2 regions of the Halalkalibacterium halodurans genome follow, and region 1 is predicted to be linked to the other one. Evidence: predicted binding sites of a transcription regulator. Region 1 holds the regulator's gene; the other holds the start of a gene.

Evidence for each region. The regulator Rex, encoded in region 1, represses fermentation and respiration genes when NADH is low (regulators of the CRP and FNR family bind a similar motif). The targets are predictions, from matches to a motif close to TTGTGAAATATTTCACAA.
Region 2: a site for Rex is predicted at 3,829-3,846, ahead of FED51_RS11570 (DoxX family membrane protein). Genes of this name have one in related genera too.

What each region holds. Positions count from the first base shown of each region.
Region 1 covers NZ_CP040441.1:617,646-629,655, reverse strand. The annotation lists gene FED51_RS03175 (CPBP family intramembrane glutamic endopeptidase) at 1-154, shown strand, start outside; gene FED51_RS03170 (YdiK family protein) at 151-348, shown strand; gene FED51_RS03165 (metal-sensing transcriptional repressor) at 393-695, opposite strand; gene FED51_RS03160 (heavy metal translocating P-type ATPase) at 724-3,144, opposite strand; gene copZ (copper chaperone CopZ) at 3,217-3,420, opposite strand; gene FED51_RS03150 (glycerate kinase) at 3,476-4,618, opposite strand; gene FED51_RS03145 (MDR family MFS transporter) at 4,800-6,224, opposite strand; gene tatC (twin-arginine translocase subunit TatC) at 6,391-7,152, opposite strand; gene FED51_RS03135 (twin-arginine translocase TatA/TatE family subunit) at 7,165-7,359, opposite strand; gene FED51_RS03130 (redox-sensing transcriptional repressor Rex) at 7,390-8,025, opposite strand; gene FED51_RS03125 (ABC-F family ATP-binding cassette domain-containing protein) at 8,188-10,116, shown strand; gene FED51_RS03120 (hypothetical protein) at 10,161-12,010, opposite strand, start outside.
Region 2 covers NZ_CP040441.1:2,393,116-2,405,125, reverse strand. The annotation lists gene FED51_RS11590 (3-oxoacid CoA-transferase subunit B) at 1-561, shown strand, start outside; gene ablB (putative beta-lysine N-acetyltransferase) at 566-1,372, shown strand; gene FED51_RS11580 (YokU family protein) at 1,654-1,926, opposite strand; gene kamA (lysine 2,3-aminomutase) at 1,916-3,322, opposite strand; gene FED51_RS11570 (DoxX family membrane protein) at 3,877-4,398, shown strand; gene FED51_RS11565 (HesB/YadR/YfhF family protein) at 4,574-4,861, shown strand; gene FED51_RS11560 (YuzF family protein) at 4,899-5,126, opposite strand; gene FED51_RS11555 (YjiH family protein) at 5,239-6,576, opposite strand; gene msrA (peptide-methionine (S)-S-oxide reductase MsrA) at 6,810-7,316, shown strand; gene FED51_RS11545 (alpha/beta hydrolase) at 7,468-8,625, shown strand; gene FED51_RS11540 (SIMPL domain-containing protein) at 8,999-9,631, shown strand; gene FED51_RS11535 (hypothetical protein) at 9,613-9,843, opposite strand; gene FED51_RS11530 (aminopeptidase) at 9,920-11,152, opposite strand; PreQ1 riboswitch class I at 11,302-11,345, shown strand; gene queC (7-cyano-7-deazaguanine synthase QueC) at 11,467-12,010, shown strand, end outside.

The DNA of each region.
Region 1 (12,010 bases):
CTACGTAAAAACGAAACGGATTCTCGTTCCAATTGTTGCCCATGTGGCCATTAACGTCTATGTCGTGCTCGTCAACCTCATTTTTTATGACAAAATTATGGATCTACAAAGACAGCTAGAAGAACTACAAATGTTTATTGGAGGGTTGTTATGAAGATCAGTCCTACCTTTTTAACCCTCCTGTATTTTACGATGGCAGGGTTAGTCACCTTTTTTGCGATTCACGTCGTGAATGAAAATGGCTGGAATTTATGGGCGTGGATCATGATTGCCATGGCTGCCTATAATGTAATTATCGCCATTCGCTTCTACCAGCTTGGAAAACAACTGAAAAAAAGAGACCGGTAAGCTTTTACCAAACGAAAAAGGGGGGATTCTCAGCCCCCCCCTTTTTATATTTTTGAAAAACGTTCAAACACATCCATTAACTCGGCGATTGCTTCTTCGCTCTTCCCTTTTTCCACTGCATCAACCACGCAATGACTCGTATGACGCTCCAACAAGTTGAGGCTGACCTTCTTTAGCGCCGCATCGATCGCCGACAATTGGACGAGAATATCAATACAGTATCGATCGTCATCGATCATTTTTTGGATTCCGCGCACTTGCCCTTCAATACGCTTCAACCGATTCATTAATTGTTCTTTTTCCTTTTCATCTCGTGGATGTGATGGGCTTTTGTGTTCATGCGCCATCTTAGCACCCCCCTCTAACCTTTCAATATTATTTAATTTGGAAACGCTGCAGACGTAATGCATTCAAGACGACGGAAACAGAGCTGAACGCCATTGCGGCTCCCGCTACCCATGGTGCTAATAAACCGGCAGCAGCAATCGGAATTGCAGACGTATTATAGACGAAAGCAAAAAATAAATTTTGCTTAATGTTTCGCATCGTTTTTTGGCTCATGAGGACTGCATCTGCAACCCGATGCAAGTCATCCCCAAGCAAGGTCAAATCAGCGGCCTCGATGGCAATGTCGGTCCCTGAACCGATCGCCATCCCTACATCGGCCGTTGCTAATGCTGGGGCATCATTTAATCCGTCGCCAACCATGGCGACCGTTCGTCCTTGTTCCTGCAGCTTACGGATTTGTTCACTCTTATCCTTCGGTAAAACTTCAGCAATCACCTGTTCAATTCCAACATCATTCGCAACAGCACGGGCCGTCCGTTCATTATCCCCTGTTAACATGACAATGTCCAATCCAAGCGCCTTTAACCGTTCGATGGCCTTTTTAGAAGATGGCTTCAACTGATCGGCTACGGCCACATGAGCTGTTAGAATGCCGTCAACAGCCATGAACATCACCGTTTCCCCTCGGGCTTCTCGCGCTTCGGCACTCGAAAGCGCTTCTTTATAATCAACCTGATGCTCGGCCATGAGCTTTCTCGTTCCAACGAGCACGTTCCTTCCAGCAACCATCGCTTCAACGCCATGTCCCGGAATCGCAGAAAACGAGTCAGCCTCCAAGCGATCCACGCCTAGCTGTTTCATCCCGTCCACAATCGCTGTTGCTAATGGGTGTTCAGATCGCCGTTCTGCAGCATGAAGCATGGTGGCCATTTCCTTCTCGTCAGCTGATCCGTACGTGACGAAATCAGTAAGCGACGGTTTTCCTTCCGTCACCGTTCCCGTTTTATCGAGAACAACTGTATCAATTCGCTGCGTATGTTCAAGATGTTCACCGCCTTTAAACAGCACACCTAACTCTGCGGATCTACCCGAACCAGCCATAATGGATGTCGGCGTTGCAAGCCCTAGAGCACAAGGGCACGCGATGACCAAAATGGAAATCGTCGGAATGAGTGCACTTGTGACGTTGCCTGGATCAATCACCATATACCATACGAGAAACGTAAGGACGGAAATAGCAACAACGACAGGAACAAAAACACTAGAGACTTTATCGACCGCACGTTGAATATCTGCCTTTGAGCCTTGCGCTTCCTCGACCACTTTCACAATTTGCGCGAGGGCCGTATCTTTTCCGACTCGCGTGGCTCGAATACGAAGTGACCCGTTATGATTAACGGTAGCACCGATGACTTGATCGCCAACATCTTTTTCGACTGGGATGCTCTCCCCGGTAAGCATTGACTCATCCACGGCAGAGTAGCCTTCCACCACTTCTCCATCGACGGGAATTTTTTCGCCTGGTTTGACGAGAAGGAGATCCCCTGTTTTCACTTCTTCCAACGGAATTTGCTCCTCTTTCCCCTCTCGAATGACGCGGGCTGTTTTCGCCTGCAAGCCAAGAAGCTTACGAATCGCCTCACTCGTACGGCCCTTCGCTCTTGCTTCAAAGTATTTTCCAAGAACAATAAGGGTAATGATAATCGCTGATGCTTCAAAATATAATTCCGGCATCATCCCCTCCCGCGTCCCATACAACCAATCATAGCCGAGATACATGCTGTAAAAATAAGCAGCCGATGTACCGAGGGCGACGAGTACATCCATGTTCGCGCTCTTATGGCGAAGGGCTTTATACGCTCCAACGTAAAACGGAGCCCCTATATAAAACTGAACGGGTGTCGCAAGCAACAATTGAACCCATGGATCCATAAATAGATGAGGCATCCAAATGAACGAAGTGAATTCAAAATGTGTCACCATCGACCAGAGGAGGGGAAACGTTAAAACCGCTGAAATCCAAAAGCGGCGCTTCTGTTTTTGTAATTCACGTTCCCGTACATCTCCTTCTTCAGCGTCACCTGTTTTGCGCTTTAGTGTGTAACCTATCTGCTCGATCGCCTGTTCCAAATCAGACGGTGATACACTTTCCGGTCTGTATTCGACCGTAGCCGTTTCAAGCGCAAGGTTAACAACCGCTTTGTGGACCCCTTCAAGACGATTCAGCTTCTTTTCAATTCGGTTAGCACAAGCGGCACACGTCATTCCAACCACGTCAAATTCCACTCTGTCGATTACCACTTTGTACCCGAGCTGCTCTACTTTTTCAATAACCTGCTCTGGCTGAACCTTCTCTGGATCATACACTACCGTCGATCGTTCAAGCGTTAAGTTTACATTTGCCTCTTGAACGCCATCCATCCGTTGTAAGCCCTTTTCGATTCGATTGGAGCAAGCGGCACATGTCATCCCCTGAATATCCAACGTTAATTCTTTTTGATTTTTCATTCTCACACCTCCCTATACCCCTATTAGGTATATAACATTTCGTATAAAAAGCCGTCAATGAGACGGCAAAGCTTATTCTACATCATATCCCTGGTCTTCAATTGTATCCTTAATTTTATCAATCGAGACTTGATCCTCTTTATAGCTCACATTAACTGTTCCTTTATCTAACTGAACAGTAACTTTTTCTACCCCTGTTAATTGCCCGACGTTTTCTTCAACTGCTTTCACACAATGTTGACAAGACATTCCTTTTACATTTAAAGTAGTCTCCACTTTTTACCCCTCCTTTTCTCTTCTCTCACAATGTACTATACCCCCCTATTGTATGTCAAGTGCTTTTATTCCATGATGAAACTACCGCTATATTTCGGGCTGCTTGTTCTAGTAATGAATCGCCTTGTTGCATCGCTTCGTCCAATGACATGATCCGCGGAACGAGAGAAAAAGCAGCATCAATTCCATGCTCAAAAACCGCTTCATAACCTTGGCCTAAGCTTCCGGCAATCGCAATGACCGGCACACCATATTGTTTAGCCGCCTTTGCTACCCCAATAGGTGTTTTCCCATACACCGTTTGTTGATCGATTCTTCCTTCACCTGTAATGACGAGGTCTGCATCCTTCACGAGCTCATGAAAATTAGTTGCCTGTAACACGAGCTCCACTCCTGGGCTGAGCATTGCGTCAAGAAAAGCGATTAGCCCTGCCCCTAATCCTCCTGCCGCACCCGCACCTGGAATCGAAGCCACTTCTTTTCCTAACTCCTCTTCAATGATGTTGGCAAAGTGCAAAAGCTGTTCATCCAGTTCGCGGATCGTTGCTCGCGTGGCTCCTTTTTGCGGCCCATAAACAACCGCCGCTCCCTTTTCACCCACTAACGGGTTGTCTACATCACATGCCACTTGAAGCTTCACCTGTTGGATTCTTGGATCTACCTTACTCATGTCGATTCGTGCAAGCTCCTTTAGTTTACCTCCACCTTTTCCAATCGGCTCCCCGTTTTCTTTCAGCAGCCTGACACCGACTGCCTGCGCCATGCCGGCACCGCCATCGTTTGTGGCGCTCCCTCCAATTCCTAGGATGATTTGCTCTACACCTTCATCGAGGGCATCGATGAGCAATTGTCCAGTCCCATAGGTAGATGTCCATAGCGGATTCCGCTTTTCCTTCGGTACGAGATGAAGACCAGACGCCTGTGCCATCTCAATAACAGCGATTTTTCTATCTCCCGAAAGGCCATATTCAGCCTCCACCGTATCTCCTAATGGTCCCTCGACTTTAACTACCTTTCGCTCACCTTGAAGAGCATCAACGATCGATTGGACCGTCCCTTCTCCACCATCGGCCATCGGAATGAGCCGATAGTTAGCATTAGGAATAACACGCCTGAATCCTTTTTCTATCGCTCTTGCTGCTTGTAAAGCGGTCATGCTCTCCTTAAAAGAGTCCGGTGCAATTACGATTGTGTTCATCTTTTTCAACCTCCTATGCTTACATAGTCACTGAACTACTCCAAAAATGAAGTTCGATCGTCGCGCGGCATTTACTTAGACGTTCTTCCATGTTTACTCCCTTACTTCCTGCTGTTGTGCTAAAGTGGTCCTCCGATTAAAAAAAGACCAAGGCGTCTTCCCTTGATCTTTTGTTCAACCATTAACTTGCCGTGGAATTGACCCGCTCTTGTTCACCTTGCTTCGCTTTTTTTTCCAACCAGTATGCTGCTGGGATGGAAAGAGCCGTGAGGAATCCAACAATGAAAAAACCTTCATTGATTGCCTGCAAAGTCGCTTCCTCAAAAGAGGTAGAGACAAGGGCAAGCTGGCCGCGGCGTACCTCAAAGAACACAGAGATAAACACAATCCCGAACGCCGAGCTCATTTGTCGCAACACATTGTTCATTGCTGACCCACGGGAGATAAGTCCTTCAGGAATAGCATTCATCCCTGTCGTAGTTGCTGGCATCGTCGTCAATCCCATACCTACCCCGCGAATCGCCATCCAAGCAAAAATATACCATAATGCCGTCTCAAGATGAAGGTAGCCAAGAGCGAACGTACCAACAGCCGCAATCATCATCCCGGCCGTCATAATCCCACTCGGGCCACGCTTATCCAACATACGGCCACCGATCGACATCGTCAGTCCCGTAAAAAGGGCAGAAGGTAAGAATACAAGTCCTGTCATAATCGGGCCATAATCGTATACTTGCTGGAGCAAAAGCGGCACGAGAAAAATTCCCGCAAATAATCCGATCGATGAAATACCTGCTACCCATATACTTAAAGAATAGGCTGGGATGCGAAAAAGGCTCAAATCTAAAAGTGGCTGCTCTGCACGTTTTTCCACTTGCACAAACACGTACAGACACAACGCTCCAAGTAACAGTAAAACCCCGTTTATCCATTCGGTTAAATGGGTTAAATCCGACATCCGACCGAACGCTAAAGGAATCGAGCCAACTCCGGCCGTCACAAATAAAAAGCCCCAACGATCCAGTTTGATTTGTCCACTTCGCGCGATTTTTGGTAGATAAATGACGGCGGCAATAATGCCGAGTAGCCCAAACGGAATGTTAACTAAAAAGAGATATTTCCAATTGGATGTCTCAACAATAAATCCGCCAAGAGTCGGGCCAATGGTCGGCGCCATCATGGAGGCAACGCCCCATACGCCCGTTGCTAAGCCCCGCTCATTTCGCGGAAACGCATCGAAAATGAGCGTCATGGACAAAGGCATCATGACCCCACCACCAATTCCTTGCAATCCGCGGAAGACGATCAAGGAAGGTAAATTCCATGACAATGCGCCAAGCAAAGAGCCGAGCACAAAAATGCCAAGACCGAGAATATATGCCTCTTTTTTTCCGATCTTATCACCTAGATAGCCTGTGAGCGGCATCGTCATCCCCATCGCGACCATGAAGATCGTGATGACCCAGCCGGTGGCAACGGCATCCGCTTCAAAGACGTTCATCAATTGAGGGATGGCAGGGTTAAGCATACTATTATTTAAAATCATCGTGAATGAACCGAACAAGACGGCACAAACGACCATCCATTTTTTCGGAATGTTTTTCATCATCTGTCACACCATTTCGCTTTTCGAAATAACTATTATCCATCTTAACAGATTTTCGATTAGAATGTCCTGATTTTAGCCCATGTTAGAACAGTTTCCATTACATTTTACTGTTACAGTTATCATGAGTTTGTCTTTCCGTTAATAGAAAAAAGAGCTAGTAAGCCTAGCCCTCCTCCTGTCTATATTCTTCTTGCCTCAATTTCTCTAGCTTTTGTACTTTTCGATATGTTAAGTGTGATACCCAAATGCTAAATTCGTACAGCAGTAATAGAGGTACCGTAACCATTAAATGGGAAATTAGTTCAGGTGGTGTAATAAAACCTGCGACGACTAGTAAGACAAAAAAGGCATATTTCCGTACACTGCGCAAAAATTCCGGGGTCACGATTCCAAGTCTTGTGAGGAACATAACCACCACCGGCAGTTGGAATAGCACACCGAACGGCATCGTAATCTGGAACAAAAACGTAAAGTATTCATTGATCCCATAAAGCTCGTTAATGTGTAACCGTTCCGCTAATCCCCCGATAAATTGGATCAGAAACGGAAACAAAATAAAATAGGCAAACGAAAGTCCACCAAGAAATAGGAAAAATGCAATCGGTATATACGCTAATGTGGCCTTGCGCTCGTTTTCATGAAGACCTGGACTGACGAAGGCCCACAATTGATATAAAATAATGGGAAATACAAGAATAAACGCACTCGTAAAAGCAAATGTCATATAGACCCGCAATGGATCTGTCAATTTGAATGCGTTCATCGGAAGGTCTTGTGCCGTCGGTGCGCCTTGTAAATACGTAATCATCGGTGTTGCCAGAAAAAATCCGACAACCAAGGCGATGGCAAAAAAGACGACGATGATTAAAATCCGCCGTCTTAACTCGGCGATATGGTCCATTAAGGACATGTCTCGTTCGTTCATACAACTACCTTCCTACTGTCCGTTCTGTTGATTCTCGTACTTTTTCTTATCGTCGTCCTCGTCCGCTAAGCCCTTTGTAGCATTTTTAAATTCACGCAATGTGTTTCCTGCCGCTTTCCCAAGCTCAGGCAATTTTTTCGGTCCGAAAATAAGCAACGCAACAAGTGCAATAATAAGAATGCTACCTGCACCTAATCCTCCAGGCATACTGACACCCCCTTCTTGTCCTATATCCTATTATAAAGGATAATGCTTTAAAAAATAAATGAGCGCCTGCAATTCAACCGATAAGTCAATATGGTGAACACGAACGTGCTCTGGCACCGCAATTCTTGCTGGTGTAAAGTTCAAAATCCCTTTCACTCCAGCGTTTACGAGACGGTCTGCTGTTTTTTGGGCAACCGCAGCAGGCACTGTTAAGATCGCCACCGATACGTCTGACGTTATTTTGTTCTCTAAATTGTCAAGATTTTCGATTTTTACACCACTAACAGTATTCCCTATTTTTTCCCGATCTACATCAAACGCCATGACAATTTGCGTATGATTGTTTTTTGAAAAGTTATAGTTTAACAAGGCGGTCCCTAGATTCCCTACACCGATGAGCATGACCTTCGTCAGCTCATCCTGATGAAGCGTCTTTCGAAAAAAGGTTAGCAAATAATTGACGTTATAGCCGTAGCCTTTTTTTCCGAGTGCACCAAAATAGGAGAAGTCACGCCGAATCGTCGCTGAATCCACCTTGACTGCTTCACTTAGCTCAGATGAGGAGACCCGTTGTTTTCCTGAAGCGTGCAAATTTTCAAGAAAGCGATAGTATAACGGTAAACGTTTAGCCGTTGCTTGTGGAATTTTCGTTGGTTCGTTGTTCATAGTCTGCCCCCAATTATCTACACGTCCTTATTCATGTCGTTTACTATTGTACACTATTTTCTCAAACCATGTAATCGTTTTACTTTCAGAGTCGTTTGTTGTTGATCGACCGGTATTACGGTACACTTAAAATAGACAACAAATGAATGTAGGATGATAAAAATGATTGTATTGCAATGTGTGAATATCACAAAATCGTTCGGGGCCGAAACGATTTTGTCGAACATTAAGCTTGAAGTAAAAACAGGAGATCGCGTCGCCCTTGTCGGCCGAAACGGAGCCGGGAAGTCGACGTTATTAAAAATCATCGCGGACAAGCTCTCCTATGATAGCGGTGATCTCATCATTCCTAAAGGTGTAGAAATCGGCTATTTAGAGCAGCATACAGGTTTAGAATCCGACCTCACGATATGGGACGAGATGCTGTCTGTCTTTGAACCGCTCCAGCAAATGGAACGGAGATTGCGGAAAATGGAAGAACAAATGGCGAACCCTTCTCTTTTAAACAATGCCTCGAGCTACGAAAAGCTCTTGGAGGAATATGACTCATTGCAAGTGGAGTTTAAAGATCGTGGCGGTTATCAATACGAGGCAGACATCCGCAATGTTCTCGCTGGTTTGCAATTTGCTGATTTTCCTTACCATGAAACGAAAATCGCCACTCTAAGCGGTGGGCAAAAGACACGTCTTGCTCTCGGAAAGCTATTACTGACAAAGCCTGACTTGCTTATTTTAGATGAACCGACGAACCATTTAGACATCGATACTCTATCATGGTTGGAGCAATATTTATCCGCGTATCCTGGGGCGATTTTGATCGTCTCCCACGATCGCTATTTCCTTGATAAGCTCGTGACGCAAGTCTATGAAATCTCACGAACGAAATCAACGAAATATGTCGGCAACTACAGTCACTATTTAGATGAGAAGGCACTTCGGTATGAGCAGGAGTTAAAAGAGTTCGAAAAACAGCAAAAAGAAGTGGCAAAGCTTGAGGATTTTATTCAACGTAACATCGCCAGAGCGTCGACAACAAAACGGGCGCAAAGTCGACGAAAAGCCCTTGAACGGATGACGAAACTAGATCGACCGAACAGCGACGAAAAATCGGCTTCCTTTTTCTTTGATATCGAGCGACAAAGCGGTAATGATGTTCTCCGTGTTCGCGATCTTACGTTCAGTTATGACGGAGATCCCCTTTTTTCTAGGTTAGATCTTGACCTAAATCGCGGAGAAAGTGTTGCACTCATCGGACCTAACGGTGCAGGAAAGTCAACGCTGCTAAAGCTGTTAACTAAAAAGCTTCAAGCTGAGCAGGGCACCATTGAGTATGGAAGTCACGTAAAAATCGGCTATTATGATCAGGAACAGGCGAACTTGCACTCGAACAAACAAGTGCTTTATGAGCTTTGGGATGATTACCCCCTTTTACCTGAAAAGGACATCCGTACGGTTCTGGGAAACTTTTTGTTCAGCGGCGAAGACGTGCTAAAAGTGGTGTCTGATTTGAGTGGAGGCGAAAAGGCACGCCTAGCGCTCGCCAAACTTATGATGGAGAAAGCGAACTTGCTTATTATGGACGAGCCGACCAACCACTTAGATCTCGATAGTAAAGAAGTGTTGGAAAACGCGTTGATCGATTATCCAGGAACGCTCTTGTTCGTTTCCCATGATCGTTATTTTCTAAACCGAATGGCGACACGAATTATCGAACTAGATGGAGGACAACCATCTGTCTTTTTAGGAGATTATGATTACTATTTAGAGAAAAAGCAAGAAATCAAAGAGCGGGAACGACTCGATGAATCATCTTCACATGCCGCAGCTGCCTCATCAAAGAAAGGGAGCTTTGAACAGGACAAGGAACAAAAGAAACGAGAGCGCCAGCGTCAACGGCGAATCGAACAAATTGAAGCCTCCATTGAGGAACTAGAGAAGCAACTGTCTACACATGAAGAAGCCCTCTGTAATCCGGAAGTGTTTACAGATCATGAGAAAGCTCTCTCACATCAACAGACCATCGATGAAGCGAAAAAAGCCGTCGATGCCCTCATGGAAGAATGGGAGCTTCTCCATGCAGAAGAAGGATAATAAAGCTCCCCCAGAAGACAACACGTTTTCAAGGGGGAGTTTTGTTACATCTCTTTTCCTTCGCTCATCATTTTCCCATTTTGCATTTGGGCAAGCAGCCAATAATAGTTCGTGGACACGATGAAAAACATGGAGGTTGCAGCCGCTACTACCCCTGAATCGTTTAACAACAATAGGGCTACTGAAGCAACAATGCCCCCTTTTAAAAACAACGATTGACCAGCGTCATATTTTTTGGCACTTTGCGTCCAGATCAGAACACCGAGAAGAAGGTAGCTCGTCACAAAAAGCTGTGTCCAGTTTGAATAGCGAAAAATCGTCATGTTCATGGCTACCTTTCGTTTCATTGTTTGAAGGACGTACTGGATATCTCCAGAAAGCAGCCGCTCATACGCGTCACCTATATGTGTAGACGGGCTATTCATTTGTAAAACAAACAGTAACAAAAGGGTGATGAGAAGTGCGCCCCCACTCACAATGACTAAATTCCACTTTGACAGCTGTTTTCCAATGAGCGTATAACCGACAAAGGCACACGCAATCCCCGCCGACAGCGTAGCTCCAGCATTCGCTCCAAACTGACTCATTCCGAGCATCATGAGTGTAAATCCGCTCACCACAAACACAATCACTAGCCGTTTCCACAGCTCTGTTTGCCAAACAGCTCCTGTGATGAGAAGAACAGCTGCAGCTATGTACAATCCGGCAAATTCATTGCCAATCCCATAATAACGGGCCCCTATGATCGGATCATAGCCAAGATACGAAGTGGCAATGAACGGGCCACCGTTCATTAAATCTATGCTGATCGCAGCAAATAAAAGAAATCCTAAAAGCCAGATCGGTTGTGCGCTTAGTTGTGTCGCCGTCCACCCCAAAATAAGGGAACATCCAATAACCGTGAGCACGAAGAGATATGGGCCAACTTCGTGCACGAATGGCGTCAATACTAATAGCCAAAGTGGCGTACTAACGGCCGAAGCAAGAATCATTTTCATCCCTAATCGCCAGCGTGGGTTCCCTTTTTTTACCCAACTTCCGATGCTCGCCACAAGAAGCATGACGACAAGCATTGTAATATAGCTAGATAAGACCGCCCCACGTGTACGAAAAATCGTAAATCGCTTATTCACTTCAGAGACAATTGCCTCTTTATCGTTTTCTACACTATCTACTTGAAACAGAAGGGGCCTCCCTGTCATTTGTGGGTCCGGACTAATATGAAAGTACGATAGGATCGTTGGCGCCACGTCAACATTGGCAAGTACATCAGACCTGCGAGTAGAAGCAGAATACGGACTACCTTTAAAGCCGCTGCCCCAAAAATAAGTGGGGGCTAAACGCTTCTTTTGCTTATACGCCTCATCGTGCATGATCGGGGCAAGAAGCCATACATCAGAGGCAGAGCCTGTCGTCACGTTGTGAATAAATGTCTCTAGACGATAGAGCTCCTTAGCCCGCTTCTCTGCAAAAATAGCTGATGGCATGTTCTTTTTCTGATCAAATAATCGGTACAGATCCCCCCACTCAATTACAGTGAATGCTTTCGAATCGGTTTGGTCACGCAGCTTTGAGAGCAGTGCCTCTTCGTTCATCGCCATTCCGTGCGGTGCACTCATTAGGGCTCGTACCGTTCCTTGTAGATCACCGGTAGCCCTTCCTTGACCATCCATGACAAACAAAGATCCGTAACGATGTGGTTCTGTTGCCGTATCGCTATGTCCAAAAACGTTCATTGTCACATCGTGTTGCTTTAGTAACGTTCCGAGTCGACCAACGAGATGGCCTTGAGCATTTTTTTTAACCAATTGAGGGAGGTAAGGATGAGAAAGCTGGCTTTCTTGCTTTTGACTAAGCCACTGTTGCATGATGGCTTCCACCGGTTGTCCTAATA
Region 2 (12,010 bases), 1.8 Mb from region 1:
GATTATGTTGCCGAAGGAAAGAACATTTGGTTCCATGCTGAAAATGGAATTATTGGCATGGGGAAAAGTCCGAAAAAGGGAGAAGAGGAGCCGCATTTATGCAATGCTGGGGGCTTCCCTGTTACGTTAAAAACAGGGGGCGTGTATGTGGATAGTGCGACAGCCTTTGCGTTAATTCGCGGTGGTCGTTTGGATGTAACGATGTTAGGGGCACTGCAAGTGAGTGAACAAGGGGATGTGGCTAATTGGATCGTACCAGGGAGAAAGGTGCCTGGAATTGGTGGGGCAATGGAGCTTGCTGTAAAAGCAAACAAGGTCATTATCTTAATGAATCATGTCAATCGTCAGGGAGAACCGAAAATTGTAAAAAGTTGTAGTTATCCGTTAACAGCGAAAAAATGCGTTGATATGATTATTACCGATATGGCAGTATTGCAGCGAAAAGGAGAGCGTTTTCAGTTGACAGAGGTTTTTGCCCCTTATACGATCGAAGATGTGCTTACGTACACAGAAGCCGAACTTGAGGTCAATCGCCAGTCGGTTCGGATTAGGGAGGTATAAACAATTGGATATTCCATGGTTAGTCGAACGGGATGATCGCAATGAACGGATCGTTCTATCGATAAAAACGAACGCCAAGGAAGCGCTCGAAAACGCTTATCGTAAAAAAAGTCGCGTAACTGGTAAGATGATTGCCTACGTCCACGAGTCATGCGCCCATTTTTTTTGTGAAGAAGGATGGTTACAAGAAGGGGCTGTTTCTACTTATTTTCATAATGGCCAAGCGAACGTTTTCTCCTTCTTTTTAAAGGAAGACAGACAAAACTCGGATCATGAGCGTCTTCACCGGGAGGTATTATCCTATGTACAAAAGATTGAGCGGACATTAGATCTTTCCTCTCACGCTGTACAGCGTCTGAATGAAGCCGATACGGATTCACTTGCTCAATTGTATCGCCATGTGTTTGAGCGTTATCCGACAGATGTGTTTTCTGCACAATATTTGCAGCAAACGATGAAAGAAGGGGCAAAATTCGTTGGAGTTAAGGAAGGTACGGACATAATTTGCGCGGCCTCAGCAGTACCAAACGGATTCGGTGGCTGGGAAATAACCGATTGCGCAACAAAAAAAGAAGCGCGAGGAAACGGGTATTTGTCTTCTGTTTTATGTGAGTTAGAGCAATGGTTATGGGAAGAAGGCGAGGAAAACGTTTATTCCATTACAAGGTCTCACTCCTTCGGGATGAATGTGACGATCAAAAAACGGGGATTTTCCTATGAGGGAACGATGGTAAACAATTGTATAATCGGAACAGGGTTCGAGGATATGAATATATGGACGAAGCGACTTACCGCTACTAACATTCGTTAGCCATATACTGGGGCTGGGACAAAACTAGCCAAACGTATAAAAAAAGTTCGAATCATTTTATTTTGATGATCCGAACTTTTTTCTGTTGATTCATGGGATCGTCTGCTGATTGATTAGCATCTCACTCGAATGTCCGTAAGAGGACACTAAAATATGCAACCCAGTCACGGAGGAGGTCTTAAATTTCCGCATGAACACGGAACCGATGAATGGTTCGGTAAAGAGGCTCATACCCTTGGGAAGACCTCCATCTTCCATCCAGAAGGAGTGGGATTAGGTTTTTAAAGCTTAAAATAATTCCGTTTTAATCGTCGAGGCATCTTCATTAACTGTTCATAGGTCGTTTCATCAGGAATGGCAGATTCGTCTACAAGTAGCAATTGATCCTCTAGCTCCTCTAAAATTGTCTCATCCACTTCTTCAATATGACAGTGAGAGCAATAGATGGATGGAACCGCTTTCAATTGGATGGCGCGCAATCCTGACGGTAACTCCCAGTAAGTCGTCATCGTTCGATTGATAGGATTTTCCACCTCGCACCATCTACATTTCATCGGATTTCTTCCCTTCTTGTAGCTTCCGCTGTTCTGCTAGCCATTTCTTCTCCTTTAGTTGATCGCGTTTTTCACGTAAATCTTTTAAGGACCGATGCCTTGTATCTTGTTCATAAACAGAACGTAGCTCTAACCGCTTCAACCCTTTCGGCACAAGATTGATTTCTTCATCCTTCATGAGCCGGTGAATTCCGATGCTCCTTTCATCTCCTGTAATTCCGGTCATTTTGGCAAAATAATCGTCCGCCTTCCCTGGAACGTAATGGTCAGGTTCTGGATAGGTGGAGATAACCCCTTCAAAGTTGCGCAATACCGTTTTGCTTGGACTTTGCGATAAAATGTAATTCGGTTGGAGTGTGACTTTCCCACCGCCTCCAGGGGCATCCACAACAAAGGTCGGTACGGCATAGCCACTCGTATGCCCGCGCAACGCTTCCATAATTTCGATGCCTTTAGAAATTGGGGCGCGGAAATGACTGATTCCTTCTGAAAGGTCACACTGGTATACATAATAAGGGCGGACGCGGATGGCGACAAGGTCATGCATTAATTTTTTCATAATGTGAGTGCTGTCGTTAATTCCGGCAAGGATAACGGCTTGATTTCCGACAGGCACACCAGCGTCGACTAGCTTTTCACAGGCTTCCTTCGCCTCCTTTGTGATTTCCAATGATGTATTAAAATGGGTATTTAACCAGACCGGATGGTATTTTTTTAGAATAGAGCAAAGGTGATCTGTGATTCGTTGTGGAAACACAACCGGAGCCCTCGTTCCAATCCGAATGATTTCCACATGAGGAATCGCCCGCAAGTTCTTTAAAATGTATTCAAGAATTTGATCATTGATTAGTAAGCCATCGCCCCCTGAAAGTAGCACGTCTCGTACTGCTGGGGTTTGGGCAATGTAGTCGATGGCGGCATCCATTTGTTTTTTCGGGACCCCCATACCAATTTGGCCGGAAAAACGCCGTCTTGTACAGTAACGACAGTACATGGAACATTGATTCGTCACGAGAAAAAGCACACGGTCTGGGTAGCGATGGGTCAGCCCGGGAACAGGAGAATCTTCATCTTCTGCAAGAGGATCTTCCATATCATACTTTGTTTTTTCGATTTCTTTTGAGATCGGAACCGATTGCATTCGAATTGGACAACGTGGATCGTCTGGGTTCATGAGTGAGGCATAGTAGGGCGTAATGTTTAGCGGAATCGTTTTCGTTGAAATACGTACGCCTTCTTCTTCTTCTTCTGTTAGATTAATCACTTGCTTTAAATCATCGATGGTTCGGATCGTATGGGTTAGTTGCCAGAGCCAATCGTTCCATTGTGATTCCGTCACGTCTTTCCAAAGAGAAATGTCTTTCCAATGTCGTTTCGGCTGATACAATTGTACCATTCTTGCTTCGCCTCCTTTAGTGCGATCGACGCCGTGAGAACGAAACAGTAAGAGAATCATAGGATCGTATGATCGTGGATTGATTGTCATCGTAAAAAAATAATTCAAGGGCGTCTTCTGCTTTTTCGTTCTTTTATTAATAAATGCAGCAAACGCCCAAAAGTTGAATAAAGTTATTCGTTTTGTATCTTTTTGAGTAGTTGATCTTTTTGATTTTTAGAGATGACGCCCCATTTATATAATAATTCAGCATAAAAAATCGTTTTTTGCTTTTTCCCATATTTCATGACGTTCCACCCCTTTGTTGTCCAGTTTATGCACAAGATAAAAAAAGTTTCCTGAAGGAAAGATATAAGAAAAAAATGGATTTATATCAGACAATTGTCACAACCTGTTCAAATTTGTGATTATTTTCACAAAGTTTATTGTGGCATAATAAAGGTGAAAGGAAAAGGGTGTTTGAAAACTAATGTGAAATAGTAAACAACTTTTTTCTTTCGTTATTTATGTGAAATTGTTCACAAAGTATTTTAGAGAAAAAGGGGGACTTAATAATGATCATGAAATTTTTAAGAGAAAATGTTTATGCTGCAAGCCTCATCACGGTGCTTCGTCTATATATTGGCTGGCAATGGCTAACGGCAGGATGGGGGAAGGTAACCGAGGGGTTTAGTGCAGAAGGTTATTTATTCGGTGTGGTTGGAAATGAAGCAGTACTTGAACAGTACCCTCGCTACCATACATTTATCGAACATGTTGCGTTGCCTAATGCCGATACATTCAGTTTTATGGTTGCGTGGGGGGAATTGCTTGTTGGACTTGGTCTACTCTTAGGTGTCTTGACGACTGCAGCCGCCTTTTTCGGATTAATGATGAATTTCTCGTTCCTGTTTGCTGGAACAATCTCCTCCAATCCGTGGATGATTCTGCTTACGATTTTCATTTCTGTTGCTGGTGCTAATGCTGGTCGTTTTGGTGGTGACCGCTACGTGCTTCCATTCATTCGTGAGAAGCTTCAAAAAAACAGGCTGGAGCAAAAAAGTCCAATAACCTCTTCTGACAAGCTTGCATCCTAAAAGAAGATCACCGAAAGAAAGGCAAGTTAATACATTTGTAAGCCAATGTCTTTGTTCAAGCGAGATTTTTTGGTAAGCTAATTTTAAGGAACATAAGCTTATCAATCCTATTGGATGTTCTTTGTTAGGATGGGCAGTAGAAATAAGAACGCAAGGCATCAGAAGGAGTGAAACGATGAACATTCAAATAACGAAGCCAGCGCTTCAATGGTTTAAAGATGAATTTGGCTTAGAAGGTGGAGAGAATATTCGCTTTTATGCACGATACGGTGGATGTGGTTCGATTCAAAGTGGCTTCTCCTTGGGGATTAGCCAAGAGACGCCAAAGGAAATTGGGGCAAAGTCGGAGGTGGATGGCGTTACCTTTTACATTGAAAATGAGGACTTGTGGTATTTTAAAGATCTCGATTTAAAAGTGAAGTATAGTCGTAAGTACGACGAAATTGAATTTGTTTATGAATAAAAAGAAGCATAAAGCTCCGCCTAGCAAAGGCGGAGCTTTATGCTTTTGGCAGAACCCATACAATTTCTTGGGTTCTAATAAGGAATGTCGCATCCTCCATTTGTAAGGTAAGGTGGTCTGGCTTTACATCTGTTAACCTTCCCCGCATGCTCCCTTTTGTCGTCTGGATGACGACGTGCTGGCCAAGTGTGGATTGAAGGGTTTGAAAAAGGAAAGGCTCCACAGATGATATCATTTGCGGACGACTTTGATCGGCGTGTTGCACGAGCTTTCATCCTTTCAAGACAATTGTTCACGCTGTATAGTATGCCACATGTCTAAAAGGGTGTATGACCATGAGAAAACCGCCTATGTGCAAACGACATAGACGGTCCTATTTAAAAGATGAGATGGGCCATCATGATAATAATAGGAAGTGTAATGATCGTACGTTCTAGGAAGATAAGCACTAAATCGATAAAGCGGATCGGTAACTTAGAGGCGAGGAGCAAGCCTCCCACTTCAGACATGTAAATGAGCTGAGTGACTGACAAGCAAGCGATCACGAAACGAGTCAGTTCGCTTTCAATTTCGCTCCCTAATATGGCTGGCAAGAACATATCGGCAAATCCGACGAGCATTGTTTTCGAGGCTTCAATTGCTTCAGGAATTTGTGCTAGCTCCAACAGCGGGACAAATGGAATGCCGAGCCATTCAAAAAGGGGAGTCGTTTCTGCAAGTAGGACGGTGGCTGTTCCAAAGGCCATCACCACAGGTAAAACCCCAATCCATAAATCACCAACTGTCAAAAGCCCTTTTTGGAACAAGTCTTTAACAGAGTTGTTCCGTGCTCTGTTCATCGCTTTTGTCAATCCCCATAACAATAAGGAACTAGTAGCAGGACGAGACTCATGAACGCTCGGTTCATGAGTATAATATCGTTCTTTTTTCCGTGAAAGCGGCGGAATTCGCGGCATGATAATCGCAGCGATGAATCCTGCCAAGACGATCGTTCCATAGTATGGAAGGACATAATTCATTAAGTCCATTTTGTCAAGGATGACAATACTGAACGTGATAGAAACGACGGAAAAAGTCGTTCCGATAACGGCGGCTTCTCGTTCTGAGTAATAACCTTGTTCATATTGTTGGTTCGTTAACATGACCCCTACCGTTCCATCTCCCATCCAAGATGCCAAGCTATCAATGGCCGAACGACCAGGAAGCTTAAATAGTGGGCGCATCAGGGGATTTAAGAGCGCTCCGCACAGTTCTAGCAAACCGAAGTTCAGCAGGAGCGGAAGGAAAAAACCAGCGAATAAAAAGACAGTAAAAAGGACCGGCATCAAATCATATAACAGCAATCCACCAGTTACTTCAATGATGGCTTCATCAGCTAAAGTAAAGAACGTAACCACAGCAAACATGGCACCGATCAAACGAACAACAAGCCAAAATGGCGAAACGACAACGAGCTTTGATACATTCGGTTTCTCGCTAAAAAAGACCGGTTTTCGTATCGTTGCATAGGCGCTAATCAAAGCGGAGATCACGATCAGTGCTGTTAGTAGTCCAGGGAGTATGGGAGAAAGCCATATCTGAAGGGAATTAGCAAGGATCGCTACGGGTATGCTATAACCATCTTCCGTTCGAATCGGAACCATAAATAAAAAGACCCCAAAAAAAGAAGGAAGAATAAATAGTAAAAAACCTTTCATATTCCACGACGTTTTCATGATTATTAAACCACCTTACTTAACGGTTGCATGTTTATAAATAATGCTTTTTAAAAATAACATATTCTTATCCCTGTGGAAACCTCTTTTGCATAATCTTTGTGAAGCGTACGAGTTGTAAAACTAGTCTATCTCCTATAAGCAATGAGCTTTCAGGTATGTACTGCCTATGCTATAATTCGATTACGATTGTAAAAGGGGGAGAAATAGTGGAAAAACGTCTAGAACGAGCGATGTTTGCTGGAGGCTGCTTTTGGTGTATGGTTCAGCCGTTTGATAAACAACCTGGCATCGAAAGTGTCGTATCTGGTTATGCAGGGGGGACGGTCGAAAACCCAACATATGAACAAGTAAAAACCGGGACAACTGGTCATTATGAAGTGGTTCACATTACATACGTTCCTGAGTTGTTTCCATTCGAGAAATTGTTATCGCTCTATTGGCCACAAATTGATCCGACAGATCCAGATGGGCAATTTCACGATAGGGGACCGCAATATCGTACAGCTATCTTTTATGAAAACGAAGAGCAGCGCGCGCTTGCCGAGCGGTCGAGAGAAGCACTTGAGAAGAGTGGAAAATTTAAAAAGCCCATCGTGACAAGCATATTACCGATGGCAACCTTTTATCCAGCCGAGGAGGAGCACCAGCAATTTTATAAAAAAAATCCGATGGCATACAAGGAAGATCGTGAAAAATCAGGTCGGGATGAATTTATTTATAAACATTGGGGAAAGTAGCGAGCAACGCTACTTTTTTCTTTAACTAGAAATCCGTTTAAATGTGTGAAAATATGTGATTAATTTGTAATAATCCGTTAACAAATTACACATTTTTTGATATAATAAAGTACATCCTGTTTGACATCTTAGAGTTAGGAGGAAGCAGCGTATGATCAGGATATTCCAAACGGTTTTACTCGCAATTGTTTCAGCTATCGTAGGTTTTATGATCATTTCGATCACGTTCGTGGAATATTGGTCCCATACGGAAGCTGGAAAAGTTCCTCCGAAAACCGCTGTACTACTCCATGCTATTCATCATAATTTAGTAACTCCTGACATGCGTCCACCGAAATTTCTTACACAATCAAATGGACATTCACGATTTAAGACAGAGTTGATTCAAATACCTGTTTCAGACGGGGCATCGATACCAGCTCGAGTGTATCAGCCTAAAGCAAGTGGACCCCATCCAATTATTTTGTATTATCATGGCGGGGCATTTTTAGAAGGATATGGGGACATTAACACCCATGATAATATCGTTCGCGCTTTGGCGGTCCGGACAGGCAGTATTGTCGTTGCGGTTGGCTATCGCGTGGCTCCAGGTCATCCGTTCCCAACAGCGATTGAAGATAGCTATGATGCACTTGATTGGATTTCAAAAAATGCTGAGTTGTTTAACGGAGACCCAGCAAATGTTGCAGTTGTTGGGGATAGTGCAGGAGGCAATATCGCCACTGTCGTATCGCTAATGGCAAGAGATCGAGAAGGTCCTGAGATTTCCGCCCAAGTATTGTTATATCCCCTTACGACCTTCCAAGATGTCGCATTTCCTTCGCGGGATCATTATGATAGCGGATATTATCTGCTATCGCGAGCGGTTATGGTTCAGGCTCGAGAGAAATATACGCCTCAGCAAGAGTCGTGGTTAAATCCCTACACTTCTCCGCTGAATGCTGATTTGGAAGGGGTTCCACCGGCCTTTGTTGTAACTGCTGAGTTTGACCCACTCCGGGATGAAGGAGAAATGTATGCACAAAGCTTGGCAGATGCAGGTGTTCCGGTGCAAGCGATCCGCTACAATGGTGTGATGCACGGATTCGTTTCCTTTTATGAAGTAATGGAGAGAGGGGATGATGCTCTTCATCAGGCTTCCATGTTTTTGAAAAAGTCGTTCTATGACGATATGGACGCTAAACCATATGAACTCGTCATTGATGACGTACCTTCTGCCCAAGTGGCGATTAAGGATCGGCTTGAAGCTTATGCTATCGGTGGATTTCTCATCGGAAAACAGTCCCTATCTCTATTTTCTGGATGGTGACCGAAGAGGCTAGTACAAAACACAGTTTATTTTATATGGGGTTGATTGTTTCAAAAACCACTTGTTGCTTTTTTCCGCAGGCGTCTCGTGATTTTGACCATAAACTTGAAAACGTCCGTCTAGTTAAGCGTGGATAGAACTTACGAAAGTATACGGCCATAAACGCCGATCAAACAGACATCTCATGAAGTAACAGAAAAAGGTTCGGATCATCAAAATAAAATGATCTGGATCTTTTTTTGCGCTTGGCTCGTTTTGTCCCAGTCTCTTTCTTGCTCATAGCTGGTTGTACGAAGCAAAGACAAAAAACGAACCTATTGAGAATGCAGCACATATGATTTATCACAGCAATGCCCAAAGGGGGAATCGTTTCATGACAAATGAGCATGGAAGGCTAACAGTGGTAGGGGAAGGCAAGGTTACTGTGCAGGCGGATGTGGTCGTGCTTAGCATCGGTGTGTCCACGACTCATTCAAATGTGGAAGAAGCAGTGAGGGAAAATAATGAACGAGCTCAAGCGGTGGTAGGGGCTTTGCAGCGAATGAGAGGAGTAGAACAAATCGAAACTTTGGCCTATTCCGTCTCACCGATCTACGAATTTGTAAATGGCGAACAAATCGTTCGTGGCTATTCTGCTGTTACTTGGTTTGACGTGACTGTCGATGATTTAACTGTTGTAGGAGAGGTATACGCTGAAGCATTTGCGCATGGGGCGAACGAGACACGAGATCTTCGGTTTAAAGTATCTGATGAGGAGGCTCACTATCAGCAGGCACTGCAGCTAGCTGTACGCAGAGGCTATGACCATGCTCAGGCGATGGCAGGTGCCAGCATGGTTGAATTAGAACAGCCTCCTGTGAACATGAGGGAGTTGATAGACGGACCAGTGACCATTCAAAGGCAAGCATATGCCCTTGCTGCAACTGTCGGTCCGCCTATCGAACCACAGCAAATGGAAATCGTCGCGAGAGTGAAGCTTGAATTTTCTTATGACCGAACAAATTGACGTTCATCCTCAATAAGACCACACGCCCCGCATTGGACTCTCATTTGCGGTCCTCGGTATGGCATATGGAAAGGCTCTAATTGTTCTTGGGCATATGTTTGAATGACTTCACCTGTCTGGGGATCAAGCTTGACGGCCTCCGCTTGTTGTTCGATGAAGTGAAACCGAGAACGGTTCGTTTTACATTGAGGACAAATATAACTTGGACTCATAAGGCATTCCTCCTTTTTTCTAAGTGTGTCCAAAACGAAAAAAACCAACCACTGGGAATGGTTGGCTTTTGGCAAATTAGAACGCCCAATTTCCTTTACGGAACACAGGCTCGCGCTTTCCATCTTTTGTTATACCGTCAATGTCCATTTCACTGCTGCCAATCATGAAGTCAACGTGTGTGATGCTCGTATTGATTCCGGCCTGCTCAAGCTCCTCTTCACTCATCTCTTTCCCGCCTTCAATATTGAACGCATAGGCCGTCCCGATGGCTAAATGATTGGAGGCGTTTTCGTCAAAAAGGGTATTATAGAAAATTAAATCTGTTTCTGAAATAGGTGACTGATGTGGTACGAGAGCAACCTCACCAATGTACCGGGCACCTTCATCAGTATCCAGCAACCGTTTCAACGTTTCGTATCCTTGTTCGGCAGTAAAATCAACGACTTTCCCGTCTTTAAACGTGAGCGTGAATTGATCAATTAATGTACCGCCATAGTTCAATGGCTTCGTGTTGGTTACTGTTCCGTTGACACCTGTTTTCTTGGCTGCGGTGAACACTTCCTCTGTCGGAATATTGGCGACAAAGTCAACGCCATCTTTATTTGTGCTCCCACCAGACACCCATAAGTGTGTGTCAGGCAATTCAATCGTTAAATCCGTACCAGGTGCTTTGTAATGGAGGGCATGGTAGCGACGTTTGTTCAGTTCGTTCATCTTCTCATCCAATGTCTTCAAATGGTTTTTCCATGCAGCAACAGGGTCTGCTTGGTCAGTACGCGTAGCGGCAAAGATTGCCTCCCAAAGCTTCTCAACTGCTCGATCTTTAGATTCGTCTGGGAATATTTTCTTCGCCCAACCTTCTGAAGGGGCGGCTACAATCGACCAGCTCACTTTATCAGCCATAATATACGAGCGGAATGTTTTTAAAGCTTTCCCCCCGGCTTTGTTTAAGTTGGCAACTCGTTCAGGATCGGCATCCTTCAATAGATCCGGATCTTGACCGGTAATCGACAAAAACGCTGCACCGTTTTCCGCTAGCTCTTCAAACCCTTTGGCAATCCATGCTGGATACTCGTGGAACGCTTCATCTGGTGCCAAATGGAACTTTGTCCGCGTAAGCTCTTCATCGCTCCATTCGACATGAACATTTTTTGCTCCAGCTTCATAAGCTTTTTTCGCCACGAGGCGGACGAGTTCCAAAGCTGAAATCGGTGTGCGGATGACTAAGGTTTGCCCAGGTTGAATGTTGACCCCTACCTTTACGGCAAGTTCTGCGTATTTTTCTAGGTTTTCTTGAAACGTTGTCATGTTATCCCTCATTTCATTATCTATTCGTTCCCGTGGATTACAAAATTATCTTACCAACTTTTTCATAGTAAGAAAAGGATGACGCTACCCAAACTGGATAAGCTATAGTATAATAGCCGTATTGCCATGAAGAATTTCACAGGTTTTCTGTGAGAGAGGTTCGCGAACTCCCTCTATAAAAAACTAAGGCAAGGCTGTATCAAGCGGTACAGTTTTCTTTTCGTTTGCCGCTAGCCGGCGAGGGTTTTTCGAGCTCGTTCTTCACGATAGGTAAGAGGGGAAACCGCTCTGTTGTGAAAGGAGAATGAGGGAAGATGGAAAACAAAAAAAAGAAAGCCGTCGTAGTGTTCAGTGGCGGCCAAGATAGTACGACATGCCTGTTTTGGGCATTGAAAACATTTGATGAAGTGGCGACAGTGACGTTCGATTATGGCCAGCGTCATGCCGAGGAAATTGAGTGTGCAAAGGAAATTGCTGAACAGCTTGGGGTTTCGTTCCGTGTACTCGATATGACGTTGCTGAATCAATTAACAGAAAGTGCGCTTACGAGAGAGGAGATTGCAGTAAAAGATGGAGAGAACGGTGAGCTCCCGTCTACGTTCGTCCCAGGGCGCAATCAATTGTTTCTTTCGTTTGCTGCTGTATACGCCAAGCAAATCGGTGCGCGCCACCTTGTCACCGGAGTGTGTGAAACAGACTATAGCGGCTATCCTGACTGTCGCGACGTGTTTATAAAATCGCTAAATGTCACATTAAATTTGGCGATGGATGACCAATTTGTCATTCATACGCCGCTTATGTGGTTAGATAAGGCAGAGACGTGGAAGCTAGCAGATGAATTAGGGGCTTTGGACTTTG